4 regions of the Streptomyces sp. NPDC055013 genome follow, and region 2 is predicted to be linked to each of the others. Evidence: riboswitches for the same ligand, from Rfam matches in the RefSeq annotation. Region 2 holds a riboswitch; each other region holds the start of a gene.
The links. Region 2 has a riboswitch for cobalamin ahead of ACWGDB_RS07650 (GHMP family kinase ATP-binding protein). Riboswitches for the same ligand answer to the same signal wherever they lie in the genome.
Positions count from the first base shown of each region.

Region 1 (7,180 bases), on a different contig from region 2:
TCCAAAGGTCTCGTCGACGAGACCGGCATCCGTCCCGAGGTCATCTTCGCCGCGTTGGTCGGCGCGATCCTCTGGAATCTGCTGACCTGGCTGGTGGGCCTGCCCTCCAGCTCCTCGCACGCCCTGATGGGCGGTCTGATCGGCGCCACCATCGCCTCGGCCGGCGTCGGCGCGGTCCACGGCGACGCGCTCGTCACCAAGGTGCTGATCCCGGCGATCGCCGCCCCGCTGGTCGCGGGAATCGCCGCGCTGCTGGCCACCCGCCTGACCTACTCGCTCGGCAAGAAGGCCGACGGCGAGTCCGCCAAGAAGGGCTACCGCGCCGGCCAGATCGCCTCGGCCGGCCTGGTCTCCCTGGCCCACGGCACCAACGACGCGCAGAAGACCATGGGCATCATCACCCTCGCCCTGGTCGCCGGCGGCACCCTCGCGCCCGACTCCGACCCGCCCATGTGGGTCATCCTCTCCGCGGGCGTGGCCATCGCGCTCGGCACCTACCTCGGTGGCTGGCGCATCATCCGCACCATGGGCAAGGGCCTGACCGACCTTCAGCCGCAGCAGGGCTTCGCCGCCCAGACCAGCGCGGCCACCGTCATCCTGGCCTCCTCCCACCTCGGCTTCTCCCTGTCCACCACGCACTCCGTCTCCGGCGCGGTGATGGGCGCGGGCCTCGGCCGCAAGGGCGGCGTGGTCCGCTGGTCGACGGCGACCCGCATGTTCGTCGCCTGGGGCCTGACCCTCCCGGCCGCCGCACTGGTCGGCGCGATCGCGGAGTACGTGACGGGCTTCGGTGCCTGGGGCACGGCCGTCGTCGCGGTCTTCCTGGTCGCCTCCAGCGCCGCGATCTGGAAGATCTCCCGCCGCGAGGTCATCGACCACACCAACGTCAACGAGTCCGACGAGCCGGCCGGCGTGGTGACCACGGCCATGGCCGCCGTTACCCCGCCGCCCGCGGGCACGGCGACCGAGGAGCTCACGGCCACCATCCCGGCCCAGTCCTCGGAGCCGAAGCCTTCGAAGGCCTCCGTCTGACGCACCCGGTCATTCCAGTCACTCCCCCTCACTCACTCAAGAAAGCAGAAGCATGAAGATCGACTGGGCGGCACTCGGCTCCGTCTTCGGCGTCAGCCTCGTGGTGACCGTGGCCCTGGTGGGTCTGTTCACCCTCGGCATCGCGGGCCTGTCGCGACGCGAACGGGCCGTGGCGCAGGGCGACTCGGCCTCTCTCGCGGTCACGGGCGCGTACGCGTGCTTCGCGGCATGCGCGGCGGCAGTGGCGTACGGCATCTATCTGATCGTGGCCTGACGCACGACGCGCACCACCTGAAACACCCGAGGTGCGGGACGGATCACCGTCCCGCACCTCACTGCTGTGTGGGCCTTCGCACACTCTCCCTTCGCAGGTCAACGGCAAGTTGACGGCCGTTCCAACCCCGTGGTGGACTGCCGGAGCCATGTGCGGCGGCAGGAGAGGAAGCCGGTGTGAATCCGGCGCGGTCCCGCCACTGTCACCGGGGTAGATAGCCCCCGGGAGCCAGGAACTCTCACCGCCGATCTCGTCGAACCAGGGCGCGGACACCCTGAGTGAGGACATAACGCGATGCTCGCCTGCCGATCGACATGCAGAACCGGACCCTCGTCTGACTCGACGATCGGCTGACCCCGATGCGTGCCGATCGCGTCTTCGCGTACGGCGCCGCCGCCGGACTTCTCGGTGATCTGCTGCTCGGCGATCCTCGCCGGGGGCATCCGGTCGCCGTGTTCGGGCGGACCGCCGCCGCCGTGGAACGGGTCCTGTGGCGCGACCACCGCGCTTTCGGTGCGGTGCACACCGCTGTGTGCGCCGGTGGCGCCGTGGCGCTCGGTGCCGCCGCGGCTCGTCTCGCACGTACGTCCCCCGCCACCTCCGTCGCGCTGACCGGCGCCGCCACCTGGGCGGTCGTCGGGGGGACTTCGCTCGCCCGGGAGGCCCGGGTGATCGGGCAGGCACTGCAAGCGGGGGACGTCGAGGCGGCACGTGCCCGGCTGCCGCATCTGTGCGGGCGGGATCCGCAGGCACTGGACGCGGACGGGATCGCGCGGGCGGTCGTGGAGTCCGTCGCCGAGAACACCTCCGACGCGGTCGTGGGGGCGCTGGTGTGGGGCGCCGTGGCAGGCGTTCCCGGGCTGGTCGGGTTCCGGGCGGTGAACACGCTCGACGCCATGGTGGGGCACAAGTCGCCCAGGTACCGGCGCTACGGCTGGGCTTCGGCGAGGCTCGACGACGTGGCGGGGTGGCCGGGATCCCGGCTGACCGCCGTACTCGCCGCCGTCGCCGGGGGTGACCCCCGTGGGGCGGTACGAGCGTGGCGCGCCGATGCCGCCCAGCACCCGAGCCCCAACGCGGGGCCCGTGGAGGCCTCCTTCGCGGGGGCGCTCGGGGTCCGGCTGGGCGGGACGCTGTCGTACGGCGGACGGGTCGAGCACCGGCCCGTGCTGAACGGGGACGGGCGGGCCGTCGGCACGCAGGACATCGAACGGGCCGTACGGCTGTCGCAGCGCGTCGGCTGGCTGGCGCTCGGCGTCTGTGTCGCCGCGCGCCGCATCGCGAAGGGGCGTACCTCATGACGGGCGGTGGTCTCCTCGTCGCCGGCACGACGTCCGACGCCGGCAAAAGCGTCGTCACCGCCGGGATCTGCCGGTGGCTGGTGCGGCAGGGAGTGAAGGTCGCGCCGTTCAAGGCGCAGAACATGTCCCTCAACTCGTTCGTCACGCGTGAGGGCGCCGAGATCGGGCGGGCGCAGGCCATGCAGGCACAGGCGTGCCGGGTCGAGCCGACCGCGCTGATGAATCCCGTGCTGCTCAAGCCCGGTGGGGAGCAGAGCAGTCAGGTCGTGCTGCTGGGCAAGCCGGTGGGTGAGCTGAGCGCACGCGGCTATCACGGCGGGCGGCAGCAGCAGTTGCTGGGGACCGTGCTCGACTGTCTCGCCGAGTTGCGGGGCACGTATGACGCGGTGATCTGTGAGGGGGCCGGCTCTCCGGCCGAGATCAATCTGCGGCGGACCGACATCGTCAACATGGGGATCGCCCGCAACGCCGGGCTGCCCGTGCTGGTGGTGGGTGACATCGACCGCGGGGGCGTGTTCGCCTCCTTCTTCGGGACGGTCGCCCTCCTCTCGCCCGAGGATCAGGCGCTCGTCGCCGGATTCCTGGTGAACAAGTTCCGCGGCGACGTCAGCCTCCTGGAGCCGGGGATCGACATGCTGCACGGCCTCACCGGACGGCACACCTACGGCATCCTCCCCTTCCAGCACGGCCTGGGCATCGACGAGGAGGACGGGCTGCGGGTGTCCCTGCGCGGGACCGTCCGGGAGTCGAACGTCGCTCCGCCTCTCGGCGAGGACGTGCTGCGGATCGCCGTCTGTGCCGTGCCGCTCATGTCCAACTTCACCGACGTCGACGCCCTGGCCGCCGAACCCGGCGTCGTCGTGCGGTTCGTGGACCGGCCTGAGGAGCTGGCGGACGCCGATCTCGTCATCGTCCCGGGGACCCGGGGGACGGTCCGGGCGCTGGAGTGGCTGCGGGAGCGGGGGCTCGCGGAGGCCCTGAAGCGCAGGGTCGCCGAAGGCCGGCCCGTCCTCGGCATCTGCGGCGGCTTCCAGGTCCTCGGCGAGCACATCGAGGACGAGGTCGAGAGCCGGCGGGGCCATGTCGAGGGGCTCGGTGTGTTGCCCGTGCGGGTGCGGTTCGCCCGCGAGAAGACCCTCACCCGGCCGGAGGGAGAGGCCCTCGGCGCGCACGTCGCGGGGTACGAGATCCACCACGGGGTCGCCGAGATCCATGGCGGGGAAGCCTTCCTCGACGGCTGCCGGGTCGGCCAGACCTGGGGCACGCACTGGCACGGTTCGCTGGAGTCGGACGGTTTCCGGCGGGCCTTCCTGCGCGAGGTGGCCGCCGCCGCGGGCCGCCGCTTCGTGCCGGCCCCCGACACGTCGTTCGCCGCGCTGCGCGAGGAACAGCTCGACCGGCTCGGCGACCTGATCGAACAGCACGCTGACACGGACGCGCTCCGTCGGCTCATCGAGTCGGGCGCGCCGCAAGGACTGCCTTTCATTCCACCGGGAGCGCCCGCATGAGCACTGTGTTGTTGTTGTCGACCGCCGACACGGACCTGTTGGCGGCCAGGGCCGCTTCCGGTGCCTCGTACCGGATCGGCAATCCGACCCGCGTGGACGTCACCGAGGAACTGCCCGCGCTCATCGAGGGCTCGGACATCGCCGTCGTACGTCTGCTGGGCGGCAAGCGGGCCTGGGAGGACGGGCTCGCCGCGCTGAAGGCCTCGGGCATCCCGACGGTGCTGCTCGGCGGCGAGGCCGTCCCGGACGCGGAGTTGATGGCCGAGTCGTCCGTCCCGGCCGGTGTGGTGGCCGAGGCGCTGAGGTATCTCGTCGAGGGCGGGCCCGCCAACCTCACCGAACTCGCGCGGTTCCTCTCCGACACCGTGCTGCTGACGGGCGAGGGGTTCGTCGAGCCGCAGAAGATGCCGGAGTTCGGCGTCCATGGTGAGCGTGCCCTCGTCGACGGCCGTCCGACCGTCGGCGTGCTCTTCTACCGGGCCCACGAACTCAGCGGCAACACCGCCTTCGTGGACACCCTGTGCGACGCGATCGAGGCCCGGGGCGCCAACGCTCTTCCGGTGTACTGCGGTTCGCTGCGGGGGGCGGACGCGGAGCTGTACGAGATCCTAGGCAAGGCCGACGCCCTGGTCGCCACCGTCCTCGCGGCCGGCGGCACGCACGCCTCGCAGGCGTCGGCGGGCGGTGACGAGGAGGCGTGGGACATCGGCCGGCTCGCCGAGCTCGACGTGCCGGTGCTGCAAGGCCTCTGCCTGACCTCCTCGCGAGCCGCGTGGGACGAGTCCGACGCCGCCCTGTCCCCCATGGACGCGGCGATGCAGGTCGCGATCCCGGAGTTCGACGGACGGCTCGTGACCGTGCCGTTCTCCTTCAAGGAGCAGGGTCCCGACGACGTGCCCGTGTACGTCGCCGACCCGGAGCGGGCCGGGCGCGTCGCCGGGATCGCGGTACGGCACGCCCAGTTGAAGCACATGGCGAACGGCGAGAAGAAGCTCGCGCTCGTCTTCACCGCCTACCCGACCAAGCACTCGCGCGTCGGCAACGCGGTCGGTCTCGACACGCCCGCCTCGGCGGTGCGGGTGCTGGACGCGCTCAGGGACGCCGGGTACGGCCTCACCGACTACCCGGACAACGGCGACGAGCTGATCCACCGGCTCATCAACGCCGGTGGCCACGACGTCGAGTGGCTCACCGAGGAGCAGCTGGCCGCCGCACCCGCGCGCGTGCCGCTGGCCGACTACCGGGCCTGGTTCGACAAGCTCGACCCGGAGCTCAGGGACGGCATGCTGGAGGCCTGGGGCGAGCCGCCGGGGTCGCTGTACGTGGACGGGGACGACATCGTCCTCGCGTCGCTGCAGTTCGGGAACGTCGTCGTGATGATCCAGCCGCCGCGCGGCTTCGGCGAGAACCCGATCGCGATCTACCACGACCCCGACATGCCGCCGTCGCACCACTACATGGCCGCGTACAGGTGGCTGGACAACAGCTTCGGCGCCGACGCGATCGTGCACATGGGCAAGCACGGCACGATGGAGTGGCTGCCCGGCAAGGGGCTGGGGCTCAGCGGCGGGTGCGCCCCGGACGCGGTCCTCGGGGACCTGCCGCTGATCTACCCGTTCATCGTCAACGACCCCGGCGAGGGCACCCAGGCCAAGCGGCGCGGGCACGCCACCGTCGTCGACCACCTGGTGCCGCCGATGGCACGGGCCGACACCTACGGCGACCTGGCCAAGCTGGAGCAGCTGCTCGACGAGTACGCACTCGTCTCCGACCTGGACCCGGCCAAGGCGCCGGCGGTCCGCGCGCAGATCTGGACGCTGGTCAAGGCGGCCGAGCTGCATCACGACCTGCATGTCGACGACCAGCCGGACGACGCCGACTTCGACGAGTTCGTCATGCACATCGACGGCTATCTGTGCGAGATCAAGGACGTGCAGATCCGCGACGGGCTGCACATCCTCGGCGGCGGTCCGGTCGACGAGGCGCGGGTCAACCTCGTGCTGGCCGTGCTGCGCGCCTCGCAGGTGTGGGGCGGGCAGGCCAATGCCCTGCCGGGCCTGAGGGCCTCGCTGGCCGTTCACTTCGGGCTCGACGAGAAGGAGCTGCTGGGCGAACCGGGCGCGCCGTTGAAGGTGCCGGTGGAGCTGTCGGATCTGGTCGACGGCCCCTCACGCACGGCCGCCGACGCGATCGACCTGCTGGAGCAGCTGTGCCGGCGGATCGCGGAGGGGATGGAGGAGCGCGACTGGGCGGTCACGGAGAGCCGTGCGCTGATCCGCGACGTCCTCGGCACCGAACTCCCCGACGCCGTCGCCGTGTTGGAGTTCGCCTGCAACGAGGTCGTGCCGCGTCTCGCCCGTACGACGGACGAGATCGGCCACATCCTCAAGGCGCTCGACGGCGGCTACGTCCCGGCGGGGCCGTCCGGTTCACCGACGCGCGGGCTCGTCAACGTCCTGCCGACGGGACGCAACTTCTACTCCGTCGACCCCAAGGCCATTCCGTCCAGGCTGAGCTGGGAGGTCGGGCAGTCGCTCGCCGACTCGCTGGTCGCGCGGTACCTCCAGGACACCGGCGACTACCCGAAGTCGGTCGGCCTGACCGTCTGGGGCACGTCCGCGATGCGCACCCAGGGCGACGACATCGCCGAGATCCTCGCGCTGCTGGGCTGCCGCCCGGTCTGGGACGACGCCTCACGCCGGGTGACCGGCTTCGAGATCATCGGCCTGGAGGAGCTCGGACGGCCGCGCATCGACGTCACGGTGCGTATCTCCGGCTTCTTCCGGGACGCGTTCCCGCACGTGGTGGGGCTGATCGACGACGCGGTCCGCAAGGTCGCCGAGCTGGACGAGCCCGCCGACCGCAACTACGTGCGTGCGCACGCCGACGAGGACACCGCCGAGCACGGCGACCGGCGGCGCGCGACGGCCCGTATCTTCGGCTCGAAGCCGGGCGCCTACGGGGCCGGCCTGCTGCCGCTGATCGACGCCCGCAACTGGCGCTCCGACGCCGACCTCGCCGAGGTGTACGCCGTCTGGGGCGGCTACGCCTACGGGCGCGGGCTC
Region 1 is NZ_JBSGVW010000028.1:73,748-80,927, reverse strand. It holds gene ACWGDB_RS29335 (anion permease) at 1-1,032, shown strand, start outside; gene ACWGDB_RS29330 (hypothetical protein) at 1,085-1,306, shown strand; cobalamin riboswitch at 1,423-1,563, shown strand; gene ACWGDB_RS29325 (cobalamin biosynthesis protein) at 1,666-2,607, shown strand; gene ACWGDB_RS29320 (cobyric acid synthase) at 2,604-4,115, shown strand; gene cobN (cobaltochelatase subunit CobN) at 4,112-7,180, shown strand, end outside.
Region 1: it holds a riboswitch for cobalamin, as region 2 does, so the genes downstream of both, ACWGDB_RS29325 (cobalamin biosynthesis protein) here and ACWGDB_RS07650 (GHMP family kinase ATP-binding protein) in region 2, are expected to answer to the same signal.

Region 2 (7,180 bases):
CGAGAACCTGCTCGACATGAATCACCAGTTCCTCCACCGGGGCGTCCTCGGCAAACTCCATCCCGAATTGCTGGGATACCGGTCCGGCCCGCGGTCGGTGGAGGCCCGCTACTTGTTCACCCATGCCGGGGGCAAACGGAACCGTGGGGCCGGCCTGCTGGCCGCGGAGGGCATCGGCGGCGGTGACTCCAGCGACGTCATGACCATCCGCACCGACTATCCGTACCAGACACTTGACCTGCTCCCGGCAGACGCCGAACGTCCCTCCTTTCGGCTCTGGGCCGCGTACGTGCCCGAGGACGCCGAGCAGCGCACATGTCACACCTACGGCCTGCTCATGATCGAGAAGCCGAGGATTCCCGGGGCCTTGAATGTGGCGTGGCCGCTCATCAGACGCTTCACCGAGCGCGTGTTCGCCGAGGACCGCATGGCCGTCGAAGCTGAGCAGCGGGCATGGGAGCAACAGGGCGAGGACCGCAATCATGAGGTCTTCCCCCTGATCCTGGACGTCCGCGAGGTATTGCGCACCAATGGCGTACCGCTGCGCCCCAAGGCTGCAGCGTGCGGAATCACCCAGGACAGCTAGGCCACGGTAGTCCCCCGCCACTCCGCGGGACCGGCCACCTCCAATGACCCGGACCCCTCCGCAGCGCCGCCACACGGGTGAATGCGGGTGACACGGTCACCGGTACTGTGCCGCTCCGCTACCACCCTTTCTCCCCTCACCTGCTCGGGCGCCACCGGAACCAGTGGTCCACCCCGTCGAGCCTGTAGCGGCGGTCTCCACTGTCGAACCGCACCTCACCCACGAGCCGCCGAGCACCGTCCGGCGCCTGACGGTACGGCGCGAGGAGCAAGTCAAGCTCGTCGTAGCGGGCATCGATCCCTCCGTTCCCCGGATGGCTGTCCGCCTCGACCGTCCCGGCTTCATAAGCCTCGTTCCACCTGACGTAGATCGCCCACTGCTCGCGCTCCATCGCCACGGCGGCCTCGCTCGCGGGCCACACGAGGTACTCGTCGGCCTCGTCGTCGCGGTCGTAGTCGCGGCCCTCGTAGTAGTGAGGGACATCACCGATGACCGCGAGTCCTTTGCGCGGCCCGTCGTACCACTCCAAGTCCACGTACACACGCTCGAAGCCGTCCGCGATCAACTGCTGCTCGTCCCAGCTCTCAGCCACCTCGGCAGGCTACCGACCAGCGGCACGGGCATCCATGATCACGATTTGGGCCCGTCCCGCAGACGTTCCGGACCAGCCCGTGCCGGCAGCCGGCGTGGATCACTCCGGCTCGTGCGCGTGTGGGCTCGTGGCAGGTGGTTCGACGGGGCGCTCGCGTCCGCCGTCGTGCCCGGATGCCGCGACAGCGACGAGGCCGATGACGACCGCCGCGACGGCGAGGCGGGCCGCCGCGCGTACCACCCAGCTCGGCAGAGAGATCCCGTCACGCCGCCCCGGCACGGTCAGCCGCTCGGACCGCCGAGCGGGCCGCAGCAGCCGGGCCAACAGCAGCACGGCGATGGGGAGTTGCAGCAGCCACAGCACCGTGCGGGGCCATTCGCCGTACCAGACGTTCGTGCCGTAGAGCAGTGTGTGCCACACGCTGAGGACGTAGACGACGATCACGAAACGGTGCAGCCGACGCCAGGTGTTCGCGCCGATGCGGTGGCGGACGTAGAACAACAACCCGAGCGGGACGGCGAGATACAGCGCGCCCTGACCGACGGGGATCGCGATCTGGCCGGTCCCGGAGTCGTACCAGCCAGGCAGGAAGGTGTCGGCGAAGCCGGTCCACAGGCGTTCGGCCCACCCCAACTGAGCCTCATATCGCACGAGTTCGGCCGCGAACATCAGGGCGTGCGCGAACATCAGCGCCATCGTGGTGAGGCTCGTCGTGCGATGCCAGCGTTCCAGGACCTGCCGGGAGACCGGTAGCCGGGCGGGGCGCGGCCCCGACAGCAGCAGGCCGAGCATGACCGTTCCCCACGCCCACAGCAGTCCCGACCAGCCGAACGCCTGGCTCAGCAGGTACATCCAGTAGGTGGCAGGGTCGTCCATGAACGGCATGACCGCGACCGTCGCCGAGTCACCGGACTCCATGCGCAGGTAGAGGAAGACGAACACGGCCGCCGTGACCGCGACGGCCGCGCTCGCGTCGGGAACGGCGGCACGCAGATCGGCGCGCAGGGCGACCCGGTCGACAGCAGTGCGGTCGGGTGCGGGCTGCGCACTCGTGCCGTCGGCCTGCGACGTGGGCTCTGGCAGCATCTCCTGGGCCTTTCGGGCAGCGGCCACCGACGGGCGGTGTGCGTGGTCGTGGAAGCTACAAGTGTGGTTGAGGTGATCGGTTCCACCGAGGCCCAATCCGGCCAGAGCGCTCGTGGTGCCGACACGCTGTCTCAGCTGCTCGTGCCCGACGACGCCACCGGCCACATCAGGACAACCGGCATTGGGCGCCCTGTCGCAGGAGCACGAGCGCACCTACGCTGATGGGCGCAGTCGGTTCGTGCCGCCGGTCCGACCAAGCCCACGGTGGCGCGACGCAAGAGGGAACCCGGTGGGAATCCGGGACTGTCCCGCAGCGGTGAGTGGGAACGAACGCCGTCAATCAGCACTGGCTCCGCGCCAAGAGGGCCGGGAAGCGACGGCCGGTAGGTGTCGCCGGATCTCCGGTGGGCGCGCCCACGAGTCCGAAGACCTGCCACTGCGCCCGCGCGTGAGGTGTGGGCTGTGCACGGTGACCTCGTGGACTGGGTTGGCGGTACGGGCGACATCACGGCGTACTCTGCGCCGCGCCTCCTTCCCGGTCGAAGTTCAGCAGTTCGGGAGTTCCGGGCTCGGGACCAGAAGGAGGGCGTATTCGTGACCACGCGCGTACCCGTCATCCGTGCGCGGCGTCGGCCGGCCCGCGGCTCGGCGGACCGGGACGAGCGGTGCTGACACTCGCCGGAGCAGCCCGCGAGGCAGCCGGCCCGCCGGCCCGCACCGTGTCCGGTGTCTGCCACGGCACCCTGGGCGAGCTCTATCAGGGCCCGCTGCGGGCCGATGCCGAGCCAGACATCGCCGTGGTGTCCTTTCCCCTCGACCGGCATTCCTGGGTGCACTTCACCCCGGGCGTGAATCCGCCCGATCTCCTGCCCCTGGGAGAGAGATCCGCGACCGCGGTCCGGCTCTTCCTGGAGCACTTCGGGCTCACGCTGCCACCGGGCCGCTGGAGCACTCACTCCGACCTGCGGGTGGGCGTGGGGATGGCCAGTTCGACCGCGGACATCGTGGCGACGCTGCGCTGTCTGTTCCGGCTCTTCCGCCTGCGGTACGACGCCGACGTGGTCCTCGGCATCCTCGCCGCCATCGAACGTGCCGACAGCGTCTTCCTCGACGAGTTCGCGCTCCATCTCAGCGGTCGGCACCGGGTGGTCCGGCGCTTGGGTACGGACATCGGTTTCCACACCGCCTTCGTCACCGAACCCGGCACGGTGGACACCGCCGCCGTCACCGGCCGGCTGCTGGAGCAGTACCGGCGGCGCGGGGAGGAGTACGAGCGCTGCCTGGCCGACCTTCTGAAGGGCTTCGCTTCGGGCGATCCGGCCGCCGTTGCACGAGCGGCGACCGCCAGCGCCGCGCTGTCCCAGGAGGTCCTGCCCAAAGCCACGTTCGACAGCCTGCTCGCTCACCGCGAGCGCTTCGGTTCCGACGGGATCTTCGTCGCTCACACCGGCTGCCTGATCGGCTACCTGTTTCCCCGCCGCCCCAGTACCGAGGTCAAGTCCGAACTCTCCGCCTTCTTCCACTCGCTCGGCCACCAGTGCTCGTTCGCCCAAGGAGGCTACGGTTGATCCACCCCCACATCGCCGACGCTCTGAAGGTTCCCGACCTTGTCCGGCTGACCGACAACCTCGTCCTGATCCGTTTCGAGTCGATGAAGATCTACTCGGCGCTCGCGGCGGTCCGCCATCTTCTGGACCGAGGCACCATCCGCCCGGGACAGACCCTGATCGACAGCTCCAGCGGCATCTACGCCTACGCCCTGGCGCTGGCCTGCCACCGGTACGGCATGCGCTGCCACATCGTGGCCTCCACCACCGTCGACGCCACCACGCTCGCCCAGTTGAAGATCCTGCGCGCCACCGTTGAACAGGTCAGGCCGTCCCAGGACCTCAAGCTCGACCAGGAGTTACGGGTGCGGCGGGTGAAGGAGATCCTCGCCGAGCGGCCCGACTGCCACTGGATGCGCCAGTACCACGACGACGTCCACTACCTCGGGTACCACGAAGTCGCCGACCGGATCACGGCCGAGTGCCGGGACCACGCCCTGACGGTGGTCGGAGGCGTGGGGTCCGGCGCGTCGACGGGCGGACTGGTGGAACGGCTCCGGGAAACCGACTCCTCGGTGCGGCTCGTCGGGATACAGCCGTTCGGCAGCGTCACCTTCGGCAGCGAGGACCACCACGACCCCGAAGCGATCATCGCCGGAGTCGGATCGTCGATCGTCTTCGACAACGTCCGCCATCACCTCTACGACGCCGTCCACTGGATGGACTTCGCGCACGCCCTGTCCGGTGCGGTCGCCCTGCTGCGGGAGCACGCGGTGTTCGCCGGGCTCTCCACCGGCGCCGGCTACCTGGCCTCGACGTACGAGGCCCGCCGCCACCCCGACCGGCTGCACCTCGTGATCGGCGCCGACACCGGACACCGTTACGTGGAGGGCGTCTTCGCCCGCCACACCGAAGCCCTCGACCCTGCCGCGCTGAAACCCGCCGAGGTGGCCGAACCGGAGGAGATGACCATGCCGTGGTCCACCATGGCCTGGCAACGCACCCCCTGCCCGGCACGCTGGAAGGAGCGGGCGGCATGAGCGTGGCCTGCCTGGAATCGCTCACGTTCGGGCTCGGGCACCTGGTCCGCGCCGCCGACGCGCTCGGCGAGCGACTGCTGCTCCTCACGCGCGATCCCGCCTACTACACCTACGAGTTGGAGCGCCTTCCCGCCGGTGCCCTGGACGTCGTGGAGCTCGACACCTTTGACGTGGACCAGGTGGCGGACCGGCTGCAGCGGACCCCCGGGCTGCGCGGCCTGATCAGCTCCACCGACACCTGGACACTGGTCGGTGCCGACCTCGCGCACCGTCTCGGTCTGCCCGGACTCGACCCCGGGGTCCTGCGGCTGACCCGGGACAAGTCCGCGGTGCGCAACCACCTGCACGAGGCCGGCCTGACGCGCGGCCGAGCCGTGGAGTCCGCCGCTTCGGTGGACGAGCTGCGGGAGTCTCTGCTCAAGGAGGTCGGTCTGCCGGCCGTGCTCAAGGACACCGCGGGCACGGGGAGCCAGAACGTCTGGCTGGTCCGCGACGAGCTGGCGCTGGACCATGCCCTGGCCGAGACGTCAGGGCGACGGCTGACGGGGCGCCTGTTCGCCGAGCCGTACTTCGGCGGGCCGGTGTACAGCGCCGAGACCCTGACCTGGGCGGGCCGTACCCGGCTGCTGGGCGTCTCCAGCCGGCTGATGTCACCCGAGCCGCACTTCCGCGAGGAGATCACCGCCTTCCCGGTGGCCTTCCCCGAGCCGCGGCGAGTGTCGCTGGAACGGTGGCTCGGGGAGGTGCTCGGCGCCATCGGCTACACCGACCGTTTCGCGCACGTGGAGTTCGTGCTGACCACCGCGGGCCCCGAGGTCGTGGAGGTGAACCCCCGCATCGGGGGTGCCCTGGTGGGCGAGGGTCTGTGCCGGTCGCTCGGAGTCAATGTGTACGAGGCGATGGTCGAGGCCGCACTCGGCCGCCGCCCCCGCCTGATGGACGCGTACCTGCCGGGCGGCCCGGCCGTGGCCTTCGTGCTGGGCTACCCTTCCGCGCCCGGTGTGTTCAGCGAGGTCACCGGGCTCGACCGGCTGGCGGACCTGCCGGGATCGCCGTCCTGGTACCCGGTCAAGCGGATCGGCGATCCCATCGAGCACCTGACGGACAGCCGGGGCTACGCGGGCATCGTCTACGCCGAGGGCGAGACGGCCGAACTCGCCACGCACCGGGCGGTCGCCGCGGCCAACGCCGTACGGGTACTCACGGAACCGTTCCCCGTCCACGCCGACCGGACGGCGCCCGGTGGGTGAACGCACCAAGGGCGCGGGGGAATTGCGGACCGCGCTGTCCTCGCTCGACGGCCCCCTGCGCTTCCTGCTGTTCAGCTCGTTCCTGATTCCGCTCGGCAGCTTCATGGTCCTGCCGTTCATGTCGGTGTTCCTGCACGAACGGCTCGGGATGGGGCTCGGCACGGTCGGCGTGGTGCTCGCCGTGGCGTCCTTGGTGCAGTTCTCCGGGGGGATCGCGGGCGGAGCCCTCGCGGACCGGATCGGGCTGCGCCGCACGATGGTGTGGGCGCTGATCGTGCGCACGGCAGGGTTCGTCGGCCTCCTGGCGGCTCTGCGCTGGCCTCCGTTGGCCGTCCCGGCGCTGGTCCTGACGTGCTGCGGCGCCGCACTGTACCTGCCCGCCAACAAGGCGTACCTGGTGCGGGGCGTGGACGACGAACGCCGCCCCGCGTTCCTGTCGGCGGGCAACGCCGCGCTCAACGCGGGCATGGCGGTGGGTCCGCTGGTCGCAGGCCCGTTCGTGCTGTCCTCGCCGGGCTGGCTGTTCGTCACCGTCACGGCACTGTTCATCGTGGTCACGGCCGGCCACGCACGGCTCCCCGCGGCTGCCGGGGACCGTCCGTCCGCCGCCGGGGCCGCGCGGCAGGGACTGCTGGCCGGTGTGGCGGTCGTACCGTTCGCGGCCAACGCCCTCGCGTTCTACCTGTACTTCCACTTCCAGCACTTCCTGGCGGTGTACGCCGTCGAGCGGGCCTCCAGCGAGTTCTACAGCCTGGTGCTGCTGCTCTGTTTCACGCTGGTCATCGTCGTGCAGCCGCCGGCGTCCGGCCTGATCCGCCGCATGCCGTACGCCACGGCCCTCGCGGTCGGCTTCGCGGGGCTGGCCGCCGGGTTGGCCGTGCTCGCGATCGGCAACCGTCCGGCCCTGTTGGTCGGCGGCGCCCTGATCACCCTGGGCGACATCGTGCTGTTCTTGAAGAACGACCTGGAGGCCCTGCAGCGCAGTCCGCGTTCCGACGCCGTTGTCTTCGGTCAGCAGCGGCTGGCCGCCGGCCTGGGCGCGTGCGCGAGCGGGGTGCTCGGCGGGCAGGTGTACGGCC
Region 2 is NZ_JBSGVW010000004.1:292,797-299,976, forward strand. It holds gene ACWGDB_RS07635 (Rieske 2Fe-2S domain-containing protein) at 1-586, shown strand, start outside; gene ACWGDB_RS07640 (hypothetical protein) at 723-1,178, opposite strand; gene ACWGDB_RS07645 (ferric reductase-like transmembrane domain-containing protein) at 1,278-2,264, opposite strand; cobalamin riboswitch at 2,480-2,715, shown strand; gene ACWGDB_RS07650 (GHMP family kinase ATP-binding protein) at 2,930-3,832, shown strand; gene ACWGDB_RS07655 (cysteine synthase family protein) at 3,829-4,851, shown strand; gene ACWGDB_RS07660 (ATP-grasp domain-containing protein) at 4,848-6,101, shown strand; gene ACWGDB_RS07665 (MDR family MFS transporter) at 6,094-7,180, shown strand, end outside.

Region 3 (7,180 bases), on a different contig from region 2:
GCGACCCGGTCCCCGGCGCCGGAGACCTCGTCGAGCAGGCGCTTCCAGGTGGCGGCGAGGGCGGGATTGCGGAACAGCTCCCCGGGCCGGGGCGCCTTCCCGTCCCGCAGGTACACCTCGGCCGACGACGTCCACTCCGTCTCGAACAGCTCGCGCACGGTCTCGACGGTCTCGCCGACCCGCTCCACGGGCGCGTGCCCGTGTTCGGCGTAGCCGATGGCGTACTTGAGCACGTCGGCGAGCGTCCTGGTGCCGTGGTCCCGCAGCAGGAGCATCCAGGCGTCGAACGCGCCGGGCACGGCGGCGGCGAGCGGTCCGGTCCCGGGTACGAGGTCCAGCCCGAGCCCCCGATAGTGCGCGACGGTCGCACCGGCGGGCGCCACGCCCTGCCCGCACACCACCCGTACCTCGCCGCCCGCCGGGGCGATCAGGATCGGCACCTCACCGGCCGGGCCGTTGAGATGCGGCTCGACGACATGCAGCACGAACGCGCCCGCCACGGCGGCGTCGTACGCGTTGCCCCCGCCCTCCAGCACTGCCATCGCCGACTGCGAGGCGAGCCAGTGGGTGGAGGACGCCATGCCGAACGTGCCTTGGAGCGTGGGGCGGGTGGTGAACATCGGGTCTGACACCTCGCTGTCGCGCGGATCGGTCCATCCGATCTTCAGGGACTACCCGTTCAGGGTTCAACCTTGCGGCCGGGGCCGGTTCGGTGTGAGTGGTGAATGGTGAGTGGCCCGTGAGCGGTCCTCCGCTTCATCGTGCGCGCCTCGGCGGAGTGAAGGTGTAGAGGTCGAGCACGTCGGGGCAGGGAGCGACGCCGGGGCCGCCGGCCCGGACCCAGGTGACGATGTCCTCGGTGGCTTCCGGGTCGTTGACGAGGCCGAGCCAGACGGGGCGGCCGCCCGCGGCGCGGCCCGCGGCGGAGGGCTGGACGACGATCACGTTGGCGTGTTCGCACACGCCGAGGCACTCGGAGACGCGCACCGGGGCGTTCTCGGCGAGTCGCGCGGTCTGCTGCGCGTGATCGACTCCGGGCACCTTCGGGGTCCCGCAGCAGCAGTCCCTGCACACCACGATCCGGCTGGGCACCGGTTGTTCCGGGGGTGTCCGCACGTCAGCACCGCCCCACGGGGCCGGCCGGCCGCAGGAAGCGGATCACCGGGTGGCCGGGGTCGTCGGTGACCTCGGCGCGGACGCCGTAGACCTGCTCGATCAGCGCCGGTGTCAGGACCTCGGCCGGGGCGCCCTCGGCGACGGCGCGGCCGGCGCGCAGCACGAGCAGGCGGTCGCAGTACATCGCGGCGAGGTTGAGGTCGTGCAGGGCGATCACGGTGGTGACCGGGAGGCTCGCGACGAGGGCCAGCAGATCGAGTTGGTGCTGGATGTCGAGGTGGTTGGTGGGTTCGTCGAGGAGCAGCTCGCGGGGTTCCTGGGCGAGGGCGCGGGCGATCTGGGTGCGCTGGCGTTCACCGCCGGAGAGGGTGTGCCAGGACTGGGCGGCCCGGTCGGTGAGTCCGGTGCGGGCCAGGGCCGCGGTGATGGCCTCGGCGTCGGCCGCGGTGGGCGGTGTCCAGGCACGGCGGTGCGGGATGCGGCCGAGGGCGACGACGTCGCGGACGGTCAGTTCGGTCTGGGTGTGGGCGTGCTGTTCGACGGTGGCGACACGGCGGGCGGTGGCGCGGCGGCCGACCTCGGGCAGCGGACGTCCGTCCAGGGTGACGACCCCGGCGGTGGGGGCGAGAACCCCGGCGAGGAGTCTCAACAGGGTCGACTTGCCCGAGCCGTTGGGGCCGAGCAGGCCGACGGTCTCGCCGGGACTCAGGGTGAGGGTGACGCCGTCGACGACGACCTTGTCGGCGAGGCGCCGTACGACACGGTCCGTGCGCAGGCTGGTCATGCCGCCGTCCTCCGTCCTCGGTAGAGCACGGCGATGAAGGCAGGTACGCCGATGAGGGACGTGACGACGCCCACGGGGACCTCCTGGGGGTCGAGGACGGTGCGGGCGGCGGTGTCCACCCACACCAGGAAGACGGCCCCGGTCAGTGCCGTGACCGGCAGCAGGCGGGCGTGACCACAGCCGGTGAGGGCGCGGGTGGCGTGCGGCAGGACCAGGCCGACGAAGCCGATCGCGCCGGCGCAGCTGACCAGGGCGGCGGTGAGCAGCGCGGTCGCGCAGAGCAGGACCAGCCGGGTACGGGCGACGCGGACGCCGAGCCCGGCGGCGGCGTCGTCCCCGAAGGCGAAGGCGTCCAGGGTGCGGGCGTACCCGAGGCAGACGGCGAGGACGACGGCCAGTACGGCGGTGCACAGCAGCACCTGTCCCCAGTCGGCGCCGGTGAGCGAGCCCAGCAGCCAGAACAGCACGGCCCGGGTGGTGTCGGCGTCGGCGGAGGTCAGCACGATGAACGAGGTCAGCGCGGAGAACAGCTGCATGGCCGCGACCCCGGACAGCACGACCCGGTCCGTGCTGCCGCCGAGGACGTGGCTGAGCAGCAGCACCATGGCGAAGGAGAGCAGCGCGCCGAGGAAGGCGCCCGCCGACAGCGACACCACTCCCCCGCCGACCCCCAGCACGACCACGGCGACTGCTCCCGTGGACGCGCCGGACGACACCCCGAGGACGAACGGATCGGCCAGCGGATTGCGCAGCAGCGACTGCATGACCGCCCCGCACACGGCGAGTCCGGCGCCGCACACCGCGGCGAGCAGCGTGCGCGGCATGCGCAGGTTCCACACGATGCCGTCCCGCAGCGGCGCCAACGTGCCCTCGCCGAGGCCGAGATGGGCGGCCACGGACGCCCACACGTCCGCCGTGGAGATGTCGGCCGGCCCGATCGTCACGGCGACTGCGACCGACGCGAGCAGCGCGGCCAGGCCGCCGAAGGTCAGCAGCGGCGTACGGACGCTCACTCGGCGGGCCCGGCGAGCCCGAAGTCGCGCAGGCTCGCGGCGACCTTCTCGATCCCTTCGACCGTGCGGATGGACGGGTTCATCGCCTGCCCGCTGAGCAGGACGTACCGCTTCTTCTTCACGGCGGTCAGATTGCGGGTGGCGGGATTGGTCTCCAGGAAGCGGATCTTGGCCTCGGCGGTCTCCGCGGTCTGCTGCTTGCGCGTGAGGTCGCCGATCACGAGGACGTCGGGGTCACGGTCGGCGACGGTCTCCCAGCCGATCTGGGGCCACTCGTCGTGGGTGTCGGAGAAGGAGTTCCGCGCGCCGACGGCACGGGTGACGGCACCCGGCGCGCCGCAGCAGCCGGCGAGGTAGGGCGACTGGGAGTTGGCGAACCAGTACATGAGGGTGACATCGGAGGCGTCCAGCCCTGCGGTGGACTTGCGCACCCGCTCCTTCAGCTCGGCGACGAGCTTGTCGCCGCGCTCGGCGACACCGAAGGCGCGGGCCAGGTCGCGTATCTCGCCGTACACGGTGTCGAGGGTGAGCGGGGTGGAACGCGAGCCGTCGCCGCCGCTGTCGTTGTCCTTGCCCGCCGAGCAGTCGGAGGGCGAGACGTAGGTGGGCACGCCCAGCTTCTCGAACTGCTCGCGGGTGGCGACGCCGCCCTTGCCGAGGGTGGAGACGAAGGAGGAGGTCACGAAGTCGGGTTCGGCGTCCAGGACCTTCTCGAAGGAGGGCGCGTTGTCCGCGAGCCGCGGCACGGAGGCGTTCGCCTTCTCCAGGCCCTTCATCACCGGGTCGGTCCAGGTCGCCGTGCCGGCCACACGGTCGGCGAGGCCGAGGGAGAGCAGGATCTCCGTGGTGCCCTGGTTGAGGGACACGGCCCGCTTCGGGGGCGCCTTCAGGGTGACCTTGTGGCCGCAGTTGTCGAGGGTGACGGGGTAGCCCGCGGCGGCGGACTTCCCGGAGTCCTCGGTACTGCCGCTTCCCGAGCCACCGCACGCGGTGAGCAGGAGGGCGGGCGCCAGCAGCAGGGCAGCGGGACGGAGGGCAGAACGGTACACAGGCGTGCCTCGGTTGTCGGGGCTCGTACGCGGAGCCTGGCCTTCGGACGTCCTCCGCGCGCGGGCGTGGAGGTGCCAGCAGGTCTTCGGACTCGGGTTCGTCCCGACGGGGCGCCTTCCCGGTCTCCCAGTGGCGTGCGTCTGTGCCCCGCCGGTCCCCCTCACCGCTGCGCGTCAGCTCCGGATTCGCACCGGATTCCCTGGCCTCGGGTGTGGCTCGACTGGCCCTCAGAGGCTATCAAGGCCGGGTCGTTCGAGCGGGCGCCCGGAGGGCCCGACAGACCGCGGAGACCCAGGTCACAATCTGGAAGAGGGCAAGGTCACAGCCGTGCCCTCTGCTGCTCCTTTGATGATCTGACCTAGCATCCGAGCATGACGGTCCTGCCTGACGACGGGCTCTCGCTGGCCGCCGAGTTCCCTGACGCAACCCATGAGCAATGGCAACGCCTGGTGGAAGGCGTGCTGCGCAAGTCGGGCAAGGACGTCTCGGGCCCGGCTGCGGAAGACGCTCTGTCCACTGCGCTGGAGGACGGGCTGCGCACCCGCCCCCTGTACACCTCGCGCGATGCCGCGTCCGACTCCGGTCTGCCCGGATTCGCCCCCTTCGTCCGCGGCGGTCGCGCCGAGGGCAACACGGTGGGCGGCTGGGATCTGCGGCAGCGGCACACGGCGCTGACGGACGGCCTGGTGCTCGCGGACCTGGAGAACGGCGTCACCTCGCTCTGGCTTGTCCTCGGCGAGGGCGGCATCCCGGTGTCGTCGCTCGGTCGCGCCCTGGAGGGCGTCTACCTCGACCTGGCCCCTGTCGTTCTCGACGCCGGCGCCGACGTGGAGCCCGCCGCGCGGGAGCTGCTGCGGCAGTACGAGGAGCGGGGCGTCGCCAAGGAGGCGGCGCGCGGCAACCTCGGCGCCGACCCGCTCGGCCACGAGGCCCGCACGGGCACGTCCTCGGAGTTCGCGCCGGTCGCCTCCCTGGCGCGGCTGTGCGCCGAGGAGTACGCGGGGCTGCGGGCGCTGACCGTGGACGCGCTGCCGTACCACGAGGCCGGCGGCTCGGCCGCCCAGGAGCTGGGCTCCTCGCTGGCGACCGGCGTCGCGTATCTGCGTGAGCTCACCGAGGCGGGGCTGACCGCCGAACAGGCGTGTGCGCAGCTGGAGTTCCGTTACGCGGCCACCGCCGACCAGTTCCTGACGATCGCCAAGCTGCGCGCCGCGCGCCGGCTGTGGGCGCGGGTGACCGAGGTCTGCGGGGCGCCCAGCGCTCAGGTTCAGCATGCCGTCACCTCGCCGGTGATGATGACGCGCCGGGACCCCTGGGTGAACATGCTGCGCACTACGGTCGCCACGCTGGCCGCCGGGGTCGGCGGCGCCGACTCCGTGACCGTGCTGCCCTTCGACCACGCGCTCGGCCTGCCGGACGCCTTCGCCCGGCGCATCGCCCGCAACACCTCGACCATCCTCATCGAGGAGTCGCACCTGGCCCGGGTGATCGACCCGGCGGGCGGCTCCTGGTATGTGGAGACCCTCACCGACGAACTGGCCCGCGCGGGCTGGGAGTTCTTCCAGCGGATCGAGCGGGCAGGCGGCCAGGCGGCCGCGTTGCGCACCGGGCAGCTGGGCCAGGACCTGGCACAGACGTGGGAGGCCCGCACGGGCAAGCTCGCCAAGCGGCGCGAACCCATCACCGGCGTCAGCGAGTTCCCGAACCTCACCGAGCCGCCCGTGGAGCGTGCGCCCGCGCCAGCGCCCCGGTCCGGGGGCCTTCCCCGGGTCCGCCGCGACGAGGCCTACGAGGCCCTGCGCGCCCGCTCCGACGCCCACCTGGCCGCCACCGGCGCCCGGCCCCGGATCTTCCTGGCCGCGCTCGGCCCGGCCGCCGCCCACACCGCGCGCCTCACCTTCGCCTCGAACCTCTTCCAGGCGGGCGGCGTCGAGCCGGTCACCGAGGGCACCTTCGAGGACAGCGGTGCCACGGAGGTGTGCCTGTGCTCCAGTGACGCCCTCTACGAGGAGCAGGCCGAGACGGTGGCCGCCGAGTTCAGGTCGGCGGGCGCCACGCACGTGTTCCTCGCGGGCCGCCCCGGGCAGTACACCGATGTCGACAGTTACGTCTTCGCGGGCTGTGACGCCGTCGCCGTACTGTCCGCGACCCTCGACCGCATGGGAGTGTCCTGATGGGAATCCCCGACTTCACCGGGATCGAGCTGGGCACCCCGGCAGCCGGCGGCGGCGCCGACGAGTGGCGCACGGCCGTCAAGCAGGCCACGGGCGGGGACGAGCTCCTGTGGGAGACCCCGGAAGGCATCGCGGTCAAGCCGCTCTACACCGGCCGTGACCTGGAGGGCCTGGACTTCCTGGGCACCTACCCGGGCATGGCGCCGTATCTGCGCGGCCCGTACCCGTCGATGTACGTCAACCAGCCCTGGACGATCCGCCAGTACGCGGGCTTCTCCACCGCCGAGGAGTCCAACGCCTTCTACCGGCGTAACCTGGCGGCCGGCCAGAAGGGCCTGTCGATCGCCTTCGACCTGCCCACGCACCGGGGTTACGACAGCGACCACCCGCGCGTGACGGGCGACGTCGGCATGGCGGGCGTGGCGATCGACTCGATCTACGACATGCGGCAGCTCTTCGACGGCATTCCGCTGGACAAGATGACCGTGTCGATGACGATGAACGGCGCCGTGCTGCCGGTGCTCGCGCTGTACATCGTGGCGGCGGAGGAACAGGGCGTACCGCCCGAGAAGCTGGCCGGGACCATCCAGAACGACATCCTCAAGGAGTTCATGGTCCGCAACACCTACATCTATCCGCCGACGCCGTCGATGCGGATCATCTCCGACATCTTCGCCTTCACCTCGCAGCGGATGCCGCGCTACAACTCCATCTCCATCTCCGGATACCACATCCAGGAGGCCGGCGCGACGGCCGACCTGGAGCTGGCGTACACGCTCGCGGACGGCGTCGAGTACATCCGCGCGGGCCGGGAGGCCGGCCTGGACGTGGACGCGTTCGCGCCCCGGCTGTCGTTCTTCTGGGCGATCGGCATGAACTTCTTCATGGAGGTCGCCAAGCTGCGGGCGGCGCGGCTGCTGTGGGCGAAGCTGGTGAAGCAGTTCGACCCGAAGAACTCCAAGTCGCTGTCGCTGCGCACCCATTCGCAGACCTCGGGCTGGTCGCTGACCGCGCAGGACGTGTTCAACAACGTCACGCGCACG
Region 3 is NZ_JBSGVW010000009.1:145,038-152,217, reverse strand. It holds gene ACWGDB_RS14390 (gamma-glutamyltransferase family protein) at 1-620, opposite strand, end outside; gene ACWGDB_RS14385 ((2Fe-2S) ferredoxin domain-containing protein) at 757-1,116, opposite strand; gene ACWGDB_RS14380 (ABC transporter ATP-binding protein) at 1,118-1,900, opposite strand; gene ACWGDB_RS14375 (FecCD family ABC transporter permease) at 1,897-2,913, opposite strand; gene ACWGDB_RS14370 (ABC transporter substrate-binding protein) at 2,910-3,962, opposite strand; cobalamin riboswitch at 4,023-4,203, opposite strand; gene ACWGDB_RS14365 (methylmalonyl-CoA mutase family protein) at 4,335-6,137, shown strand; gene scpA (methylmalonyl-CoA mutase) at 6,137-7,180, shown strand, end outside.
Region 3: it holds a riboswitch for cobalamin, as region 2 does, so the genes downstream of both, ACWGDB_RS14370 (ABC transporter substrate-binding protein) here and ACWGDB_RS07650 (GHMP family kinase ATP-binding protein) in region 2, are expected to answer to the same signal.

Region 4 (7,180 bases), on a different contig from region 2:
GTACGCCACGCTCGCGCTGGGCTCCGCGCTCGCACTGTTCATGTACCCGCACTCGATCACCGCGACGCTGTCCTCGCGCAGCCGTGAGGTGATCCGCCGCAACACCACGATCCTGCCGCTGTACTCCCTGATGCTGGGCCTGCTGGCGCTGCTGGGCTTCATGGCGATCGCGGCCGGCATCAAGGTGCAGAACGGCCAGCTGGCCATCCCCCAGCTGTTCGAGACCATGTTCCCGTCCTGGTTCGCGGGCGTGGCCTTCGCGGCGATCGGCATCGGCGCGCTGGTGCCGGCGGCGATCATGTCGATCGCGGCCGCGAATCTCTTCACCCGCAACATCTACAAGGACTTCATCAAGCCGGACGCGACGCCGGCCCAGGAGACCAAGGTCTCCAAGATCGTGTCCCTGCTGGTGAAGGTGGGCGCGCTGGCCTTCGTCCTGACCATGGACAAGACGGTCGCCATCAACTTCCAGCTCCTGGGCGGCATCTGGATCCTGCAGACCTTCCCGGCCCTGGTCGGCGGCCTGTTCACGCGCTGGTTCCACCGCTGGGCCCTGCTGGCCGGCTGGGCGGTCGGCATGATCTACGGCACGGTCGCCGCGTACGGCGTCGCCTCCCCGACCCAGAAGCACTTCGGCGGCTCGGCGAAGGAGATCCCGGGCATCGGTGAGATCGGCTACATCGGCCTCACGGCGTTCGTGCTCAACGTGGTGGTCACGGTCGTCCTGACCTTCGTCCTGAAGGCCGCGAAAGCCCCGGAGGGCATCGACGAGACGAAGCCGGAGGACTACACGGCGGACGCCGGTGACGCGGGCGTCCAGGTCGAGCTGCCGCCCGCGACGGCGGGGACGAGCCACTGACGCAGGGGGCACCTGCCCGATGGCCGGGCGTACCGCACTAGTTGCGCGTACGCCCGGCCATCTGCTGCCAGAAGCCGTCGAGTTCCCGCACGCGCATGCTGACCCAGCGCGGCGTCTTCCTGCGCAGGCCCCGGGGCAGATGCCGGCGTACCCGGCCCGGCAGCAGGGCCTGCTGCTGACGGCAGAACGGCTCCCGGATCTCCCCGCGCGGCACACAGCCCCGGGGCGGGTAGGGGCAGAGCTGGAACTTGCAGTCGGGCGGACAGGTCGTTCCCGGTGTGGGCGGGTCCGCCATGCCGGCCCGCAGGTCGGGCCGCAGCGGGCGGCGGTCGCTGCGGATGCACGGCGGGAGTGACGTCCCCGGCTGTTCCGCGCGGATCATCCGCTCCTCGACCTCGTCCGGATGCCCGTCCCGTTCGATGAGGTTCAGCATCACCAGTACGTCGGCGACCAGGCGCTGGGCGCGCGCGTCGAGGGTGCTCCAGCCGACCGAGGGCGGGATCCACAGGCTGTGCTTGCGGTACGCCCCGGGGTTGCCGGTGCGCGCGCCGATGTTGTCGGCGACGCCCTTCTCGTCGATCCAGAGGAACCGCTCGGGTTGCCCGGTCTCCAGCGTGAGGGCCACCAGGTCCCCCGCCTCGGCGACGAACGGATGCAGGGGCCGCCGGGGCGAGGCCCCGTTCGCCTCGGGATGCCCGGGCGCCCGGTTCACCGTGCCGGCCATCGACAGCCAGCGCTCCACCGTCTGTACGGCGCTCGCCCCGCCCAGCGCCCGGGGCGGCTCGCGCCCGCCGTCGTGCCCGTCCTTCCCCGGCATCGCGTGCGCCTCCCGCTCATGGACGCCGACACTGTCCGGAAGCCTCCACAGGCACAGCGCCTGGAGCAGCATGACCTGCGCGTACCAGCACCGGGACTGCTGGAGCACGGTCTCCGCCTGCCGGATCAGGTCGGCGCGGCCGCCCTGATAGGCGCGGGGATGCCGGATCCGACGGTTGGCCGCGTACTTGAAGCCCTGGGCCAGCGCTGCCTCCAGGGCGAGCGGCAGATCGGGGGCGCCGCCGGTGGCCTTCGGGTCCAGGTGACGCAGCCACCTGGTGAGGCGTTCGCGGGCCTCGTCACGGTGCGCCTCGTCGACGGAGCCCAGCAGCATGGGGATCATCCAGGCGCGCATCACGAACTCCCGGAACAGAACGACCCGCTTCCTGCGGTACTCCTGGTTGAGCGTGCGCCGGTCCTGCTGGAGCCGCCCGATGCGCTCGGTCCTGGCCCGTGAGGGCGCGCCCGCGGCCCGCGCCCGCGCCATGCGCTCGGCCCCCTGCTCGTACTCACCGCGTTTCCAGGCCTTCAGCTCGCCGAGCCGGTCGTTGTACTCCTGCACGGGGTCGGTGTTCAGCCCGATCCGCCCGCGGATCACGGCGAACGCGGGGTTGCCGCCGGTGCCGAACTCCTGGGCGACGGCCAGGCGTATCGAGTAGGAGGGTTCCTTCACACCGATCTGGACGAGCTGTTCGTAGAGCGGGGTGGTGTCGATCCGGTCGGAGACGCTCCGCAGGGCGGCTCCGAGTTGTCGGAGCAACCTCAGCTTGGCGTCGTCGAGGCTGCGCCGGTCACCCTTGAAACCGGCCCACGTCCTGCGCACGTCGCCCAGGATGTCGCCCAGCAGCCGCGGAACGTCCTCCACGCTCTCGATCTCCACGGCGGCCGCGTAGAGGTCGAGCGCCTTCGGATCGTCCGTGCGGCGTTCAGCGGCCCTGCAGAGCCGGTGGGCCAGGGTGTGCCCCCGCACCCGTGAGCGGCGGAGCCGTTCCTCGACCTCCTTCGTCACCTCGGCCCGTACACCTTCCCGGCGGGCCCGGACCGTCGCCGCACGGCGGCGCGACAACAGCACCAGGGCCATGAGCAGTTCACGGCTGGGCCCGGGCGGCTGGAGCACATGCTCGACGAGCTCGCCGGCGCCCCGCTCGCCCAGCTGCCGCAGCACGCGATAGCCGAAGTAGGCCTGGATGATGCTGTGCGGGAAACGGACCTTGCGCTCGAAGCCCTCCACCAGTCCGAGCCTGTCCGCATTGCGTGCGATCCGGGCGAGGGCGGCGCGGCACTGGTCCATGTTGCCGCCGCGCAACCGCTTCCTCTCGTCCGGGCCGATCCGCCGGCACAGCACGTCCCAGATCTGCTGCCGGTGCCACTCGGAGAAGACGTTCCCGCGCCTGCCGTACCGGTCGAAGGCGCGTCCGCCGGCCCACAGGTGCTCGGCGCGGGCCTGCGCGCGTCGCATCGGACCGGGGTGGACGTCCGAGTCGAGCAGCTCTCCGAGGCCGACCTCCAGCTTGTCCTGGAGCAGTCCCAGACAGGCCAGGGCGGAGACCACTTCGAGGGCGTCGCGGCGTTCCTGCCGGCTCAGCGCGACGTCCCGGCGCAGCCTGCCCTGGCACAGCGCCTCGTCCCAGGTCTCCAGCAGCCACAGCCGCAGCATGCCGCGGTCGCGGCTGCGGGTGTTCATGTGCTGCGGGTCGTTGTCGGGCCGGTCGTGCTCCAGGGCGCCGTGGCGGTGCAGTTCGCGGGCGATCTGGAGGTAGACCGGCGACTCGGTCACCTCCGCCGTCTCCACGATCCAGTCCACGCGGCGTTCGTCCGTCTCCGGGACGCGTGCCTGGACGAACCGCAGGGCCTCCTCCTCGCTGAGCGGTTCCAGCTCCACGATCGCGGCCGGGGTGCTCTCCAGCGGGCTGTGCGGACGGGAGGCGATGACGAGGGGCAGCTTCTCCTCGTGGGCGCGCTCGATGGCCCGCCGGATGATGTTGTCCCGGTGCTGTTCGAGGCCGTCGCCGAGGAGAGCCTCCTCCAGTCCGTCGGCGATGACGACCGGTTTGTCGTCGGCCAGGAGTTGCTGCCAGACCCGCTCGGTCTTGCCGCGCGCGAGGATGCCCCGGGGTGCCTCTTCGGTGAAGCGCTGCTTGGCCATGCGTTCGAAGTTCAGGTCGGTGCCGCCGTTCGCGTCCCGCAGCCGGATCGGCACGGGTACGGCGTTCTGCTCCGCCAGCAGTTCCGTGAGGCGTACCAGGACGGCGGTCTTGCCCACACCGACGCCGCCGACCAGCAGATAGGGCCGGCGGGTGGCGCGCTCCCGCAGCCGTTCGGCGATGACCTGGGCGATCTCCTCGCGGCCCACGATCTCGGCGGTGTCCGGGCCTGCGGTGAGCACCAGTCGGTGGGGGTCGTCCCGTGCCTTGGCGAGATAGCGCCGCTTGGTCCAGCGGTACCACCAGAACAGAAAGAGTGTGGCGGCGATCGACGCGGCGAGCACCGGGCCGACGAAGCGCATGACCGTCTCGAATCCGGGGTTGCCCTGCCGCCACCGCTCGAAGCCGGTCGTGTTGCTCGAGATCAGGATGTACAGGCCCTCCACCACCCAGGCGAACAGGGCGAGCGCGGCCACCGTCCAGATGGCCCGGGTGACGTTGGTGTAGGTGAACCACCGGCGCCATTTCCTGGGGCGGGTGGTGCCGCCGCGGGCCTCCAGGCGGATCATCAGCCGGTGCCAGTGGCCCACGAACCCCTGCCTGACCCAGGTGCCCGCCCGTCTCGGAGCCAGCGTCGCCATCGGCGCGTCGCGCGGCCGCTTCTTGCCGGGCGGGCGACGCACGACCCTCGTCATCGTTCGTCTCCTTCCGAGAAGGACTCTCGAAACGGAGCGACCGCGGGGCGCCGACACCTATCTCCATGGAAGCACTCCCGGAACTCCCCGCAACCCGGCGGCCCCATGGCCGGCATGCGCGCCCCGGCGAGGGTCGAGATCCGGATACTCGCCGACATCACTCTCCTCACCTACAAGTTGACGCTCTGAAACCAGCACGACACAACATCTGGGGGTGGCGTGGCGGGTGAGCACAAGATGTATGCTCATGCTCGCTGTCGCCGCAGGGGAATCCGGTGCGAATCCGGAACTGTCCCGCAACGGTGTACTTGTGCATGTCTGTTCCCAGGACCGGCGTGCGCAGGAGTCAGTCCGAGGACCTGCCGACAGCGCGCCCGGCCACCCGGCCGGTGCGCCCGACGTCCGGGCCTCGTGGAATGGGCCGGTGGACGCGACGCCGTGTGCGCTCGTGTGCTGCCCCCTGCCCTCGCCGAGGCCCCCGTGCCGAGCGAGGGAGAGCCCCCACGTGACCATCGCGCCAGCAGACCCGGCCTCAGCCGTTCCTACCGTCCCCACGGACGAGGACGCTCCGGGAACCGCCTTGCTGCGGACCCTGACCGAGCTGACCGCCGACCTCGCCGACGCCGACCCCGGCCGGGTCGCCGCCGCCGCGCTGCGCGGCCGGTCCGCGTTCGCGGACGAGGCGGAGCTGCGCGAGCTGGCCACCGAGGCGGCGGCCGGCCTGATCTCCGAGGACCCCGCCTACAGCAGGCTCGCCGCCCGGCTGCTGACCCTCTCCATCGCCGCCGAGGCCGCCTCGCAGGGCGTGACGTCCTTCACCGGATCGGTCGCGGTCGGACACCGTGAGGGCCTCATCGCCGACCGGACCGCCGAGTTCGTGCGGCTGCACGCGGCCCGCCTCGACGCCCTGGTCGACACCGACGCCGACGACCGCTTCGGCTACTTCGGCCTGCGCACCCTGCACAGCCGGTACCTCCTGCGGCACCCCATCACCCGCAAGGTCGTCGAGACGCCCCAGCACTTCATGCTGCGCGTCGCCGCCGGTCTCGCCGAGGACGACACCGCCCGGTCGGTGGACGAAGTCTCCGCGCTCTACGGGCTCATGAGCCGCCTCGACTACCTCCCGTCCTCCCCCACCCTCTTCAACTCCGGCACCCGGCACCCCCAGATGTCGTCCTGCTACCTCCTCGACTCCCCCAAGGACGAGCTGGACTCCATCTACGACCGCTACCACCAGGTCGCCCGCCTCTCCAAGCACGCCGGCGGCATCGGGCTGTCGTACTCCCGTATCCGCTCCCGGGGTTCGCTGATCCGCGGCACCAACGGTCACTCCAACGGCATCGTCCCGTTCCTGAAGACCCTCGACGCCTCGGTCGCCGCGGTGAACCAGGGCGGCCGGCGCAAGGGCGCGGCCGCGGTGTACCTGGAGACCTGGCACTCCGACATCGAGGAGTTCCTGGAGCTGCGCGACAACACCGGTGAGGACGCCCGCCGTACGCACAACCTGAACCTCGCGCACTGGGTCCCGGACGAGTTCATGCGCCGGGTCAACGCCGACCAGCCGTGGTCGCTGTTCTCGCCGTCGGACGTGCCGGATCTCGTGGACCTGTGGGGCGACGAGTTCGACGCCGCGTACCGCAAGGCCGAGGCGGCCGGGCTCGCGAAGAAGACCATTCCCGCCCGTGACCTGTACGGCCGCATGATGCGCACCCTCGCGCAGACCGGCAACGGCTGGATGACCTTCAAGGACGCCGCCAACCGCACCGCCAACCAGACGGCCCTGCCGGGCCATGTCGTCCACTCCTCCAACCTCTGCACGGAGATCCTGGAGGTCACGGACGACGGGGAGACGGCGGTCTGCAACCTGGGGTCGGTCAACCTCGGCGCCTTCGTGAACACGATGACCGGCGACATCGACTGGGAGCGGCTCGACGCCACCGTCCGCACGGCCGTCACGTTCCTCGACCGGGTCGTCGACATCAACTTCTACCCGACCGAGCAGGCGGGCCGGTCGAACGCCAAGTGGCGGCCGGTCGGACTCGGCGCCATGGGCCTGCAGGACGTCTTCTTCAAACTGCGCCTGCCCTTCGACTCGGCCGAGGCGAAAGCCCTGTCGACCCGGATCGCCGAGCGCATCATGCTCGCCTCCTACGAGGCCTCCGCCGACCTCGCCGAGCGCAACGGACCGTTGCCGGCCTGGGAGAAGACCCGTACCGCCCGGGGTGTCCTGCACCCCGACCACTACGGTGTCGAGCTGACCTGGCCGGAGCGCTGGGCTGCCCTGCGCAGCCGTATCGCCACCACCGGCATGCGCAACTCCCTCCTCCTCGCCATCGCGCCCACCGCGACCATCGCGTCGATCGCCGGTGTCTACGAGTGCATCGAGCCGCAGGTCTCCAACCTGTTCAAGCGCGAGACGCTCTCCGGAGAGTTCCTCCAGGTCAACTCCTACCTGGTCAACGAGCTCAAGGAGCTCGGCGTCTGGGACGCCCGCACCCGTGAGGCGCTGCGCGAGGCGAACGGCTCGGTGCAGGAGTTCGCCTGGATCCCCGAGGACGTACGGCGGCTCTACCGCACGGCGTGGGAGATCCCGCAGCGCGGCCTGATCGACATGGCGGCGGCGCGGACCCCGTTCCTCGACCAGGCGCAGTCCCTGAACCTGTTCC
Region 4 is NZ_JBSGVW010000039.1:29,436-36,615, forward strand. It holds gene mctP (monocarboxylate uptake permease MctP) at 1-859, shown strand, start outside; gene ACWGDB_RS34565 (ATP-binding protein) at 897-4,514, opposite strand; cobalamin riboswitch at 4,756-4,895, shown strand; gene ACWGDB_RS34570 (ribonucleoside-diphosphate reductase subunit alpha) at 5,020-7,180, shown strand, end outside.
Region 4: it holds a riboswitch for cobalamin, as region 2 does, so the genes downstream of both, ACWGDB_RS34570 (ribonucleoside-diphosphate reductase subunit alpha) here and ACWGDB_RS07650 (GHMP family kinase ATP-binding protein) in region 2, are expected to answer to the same signal.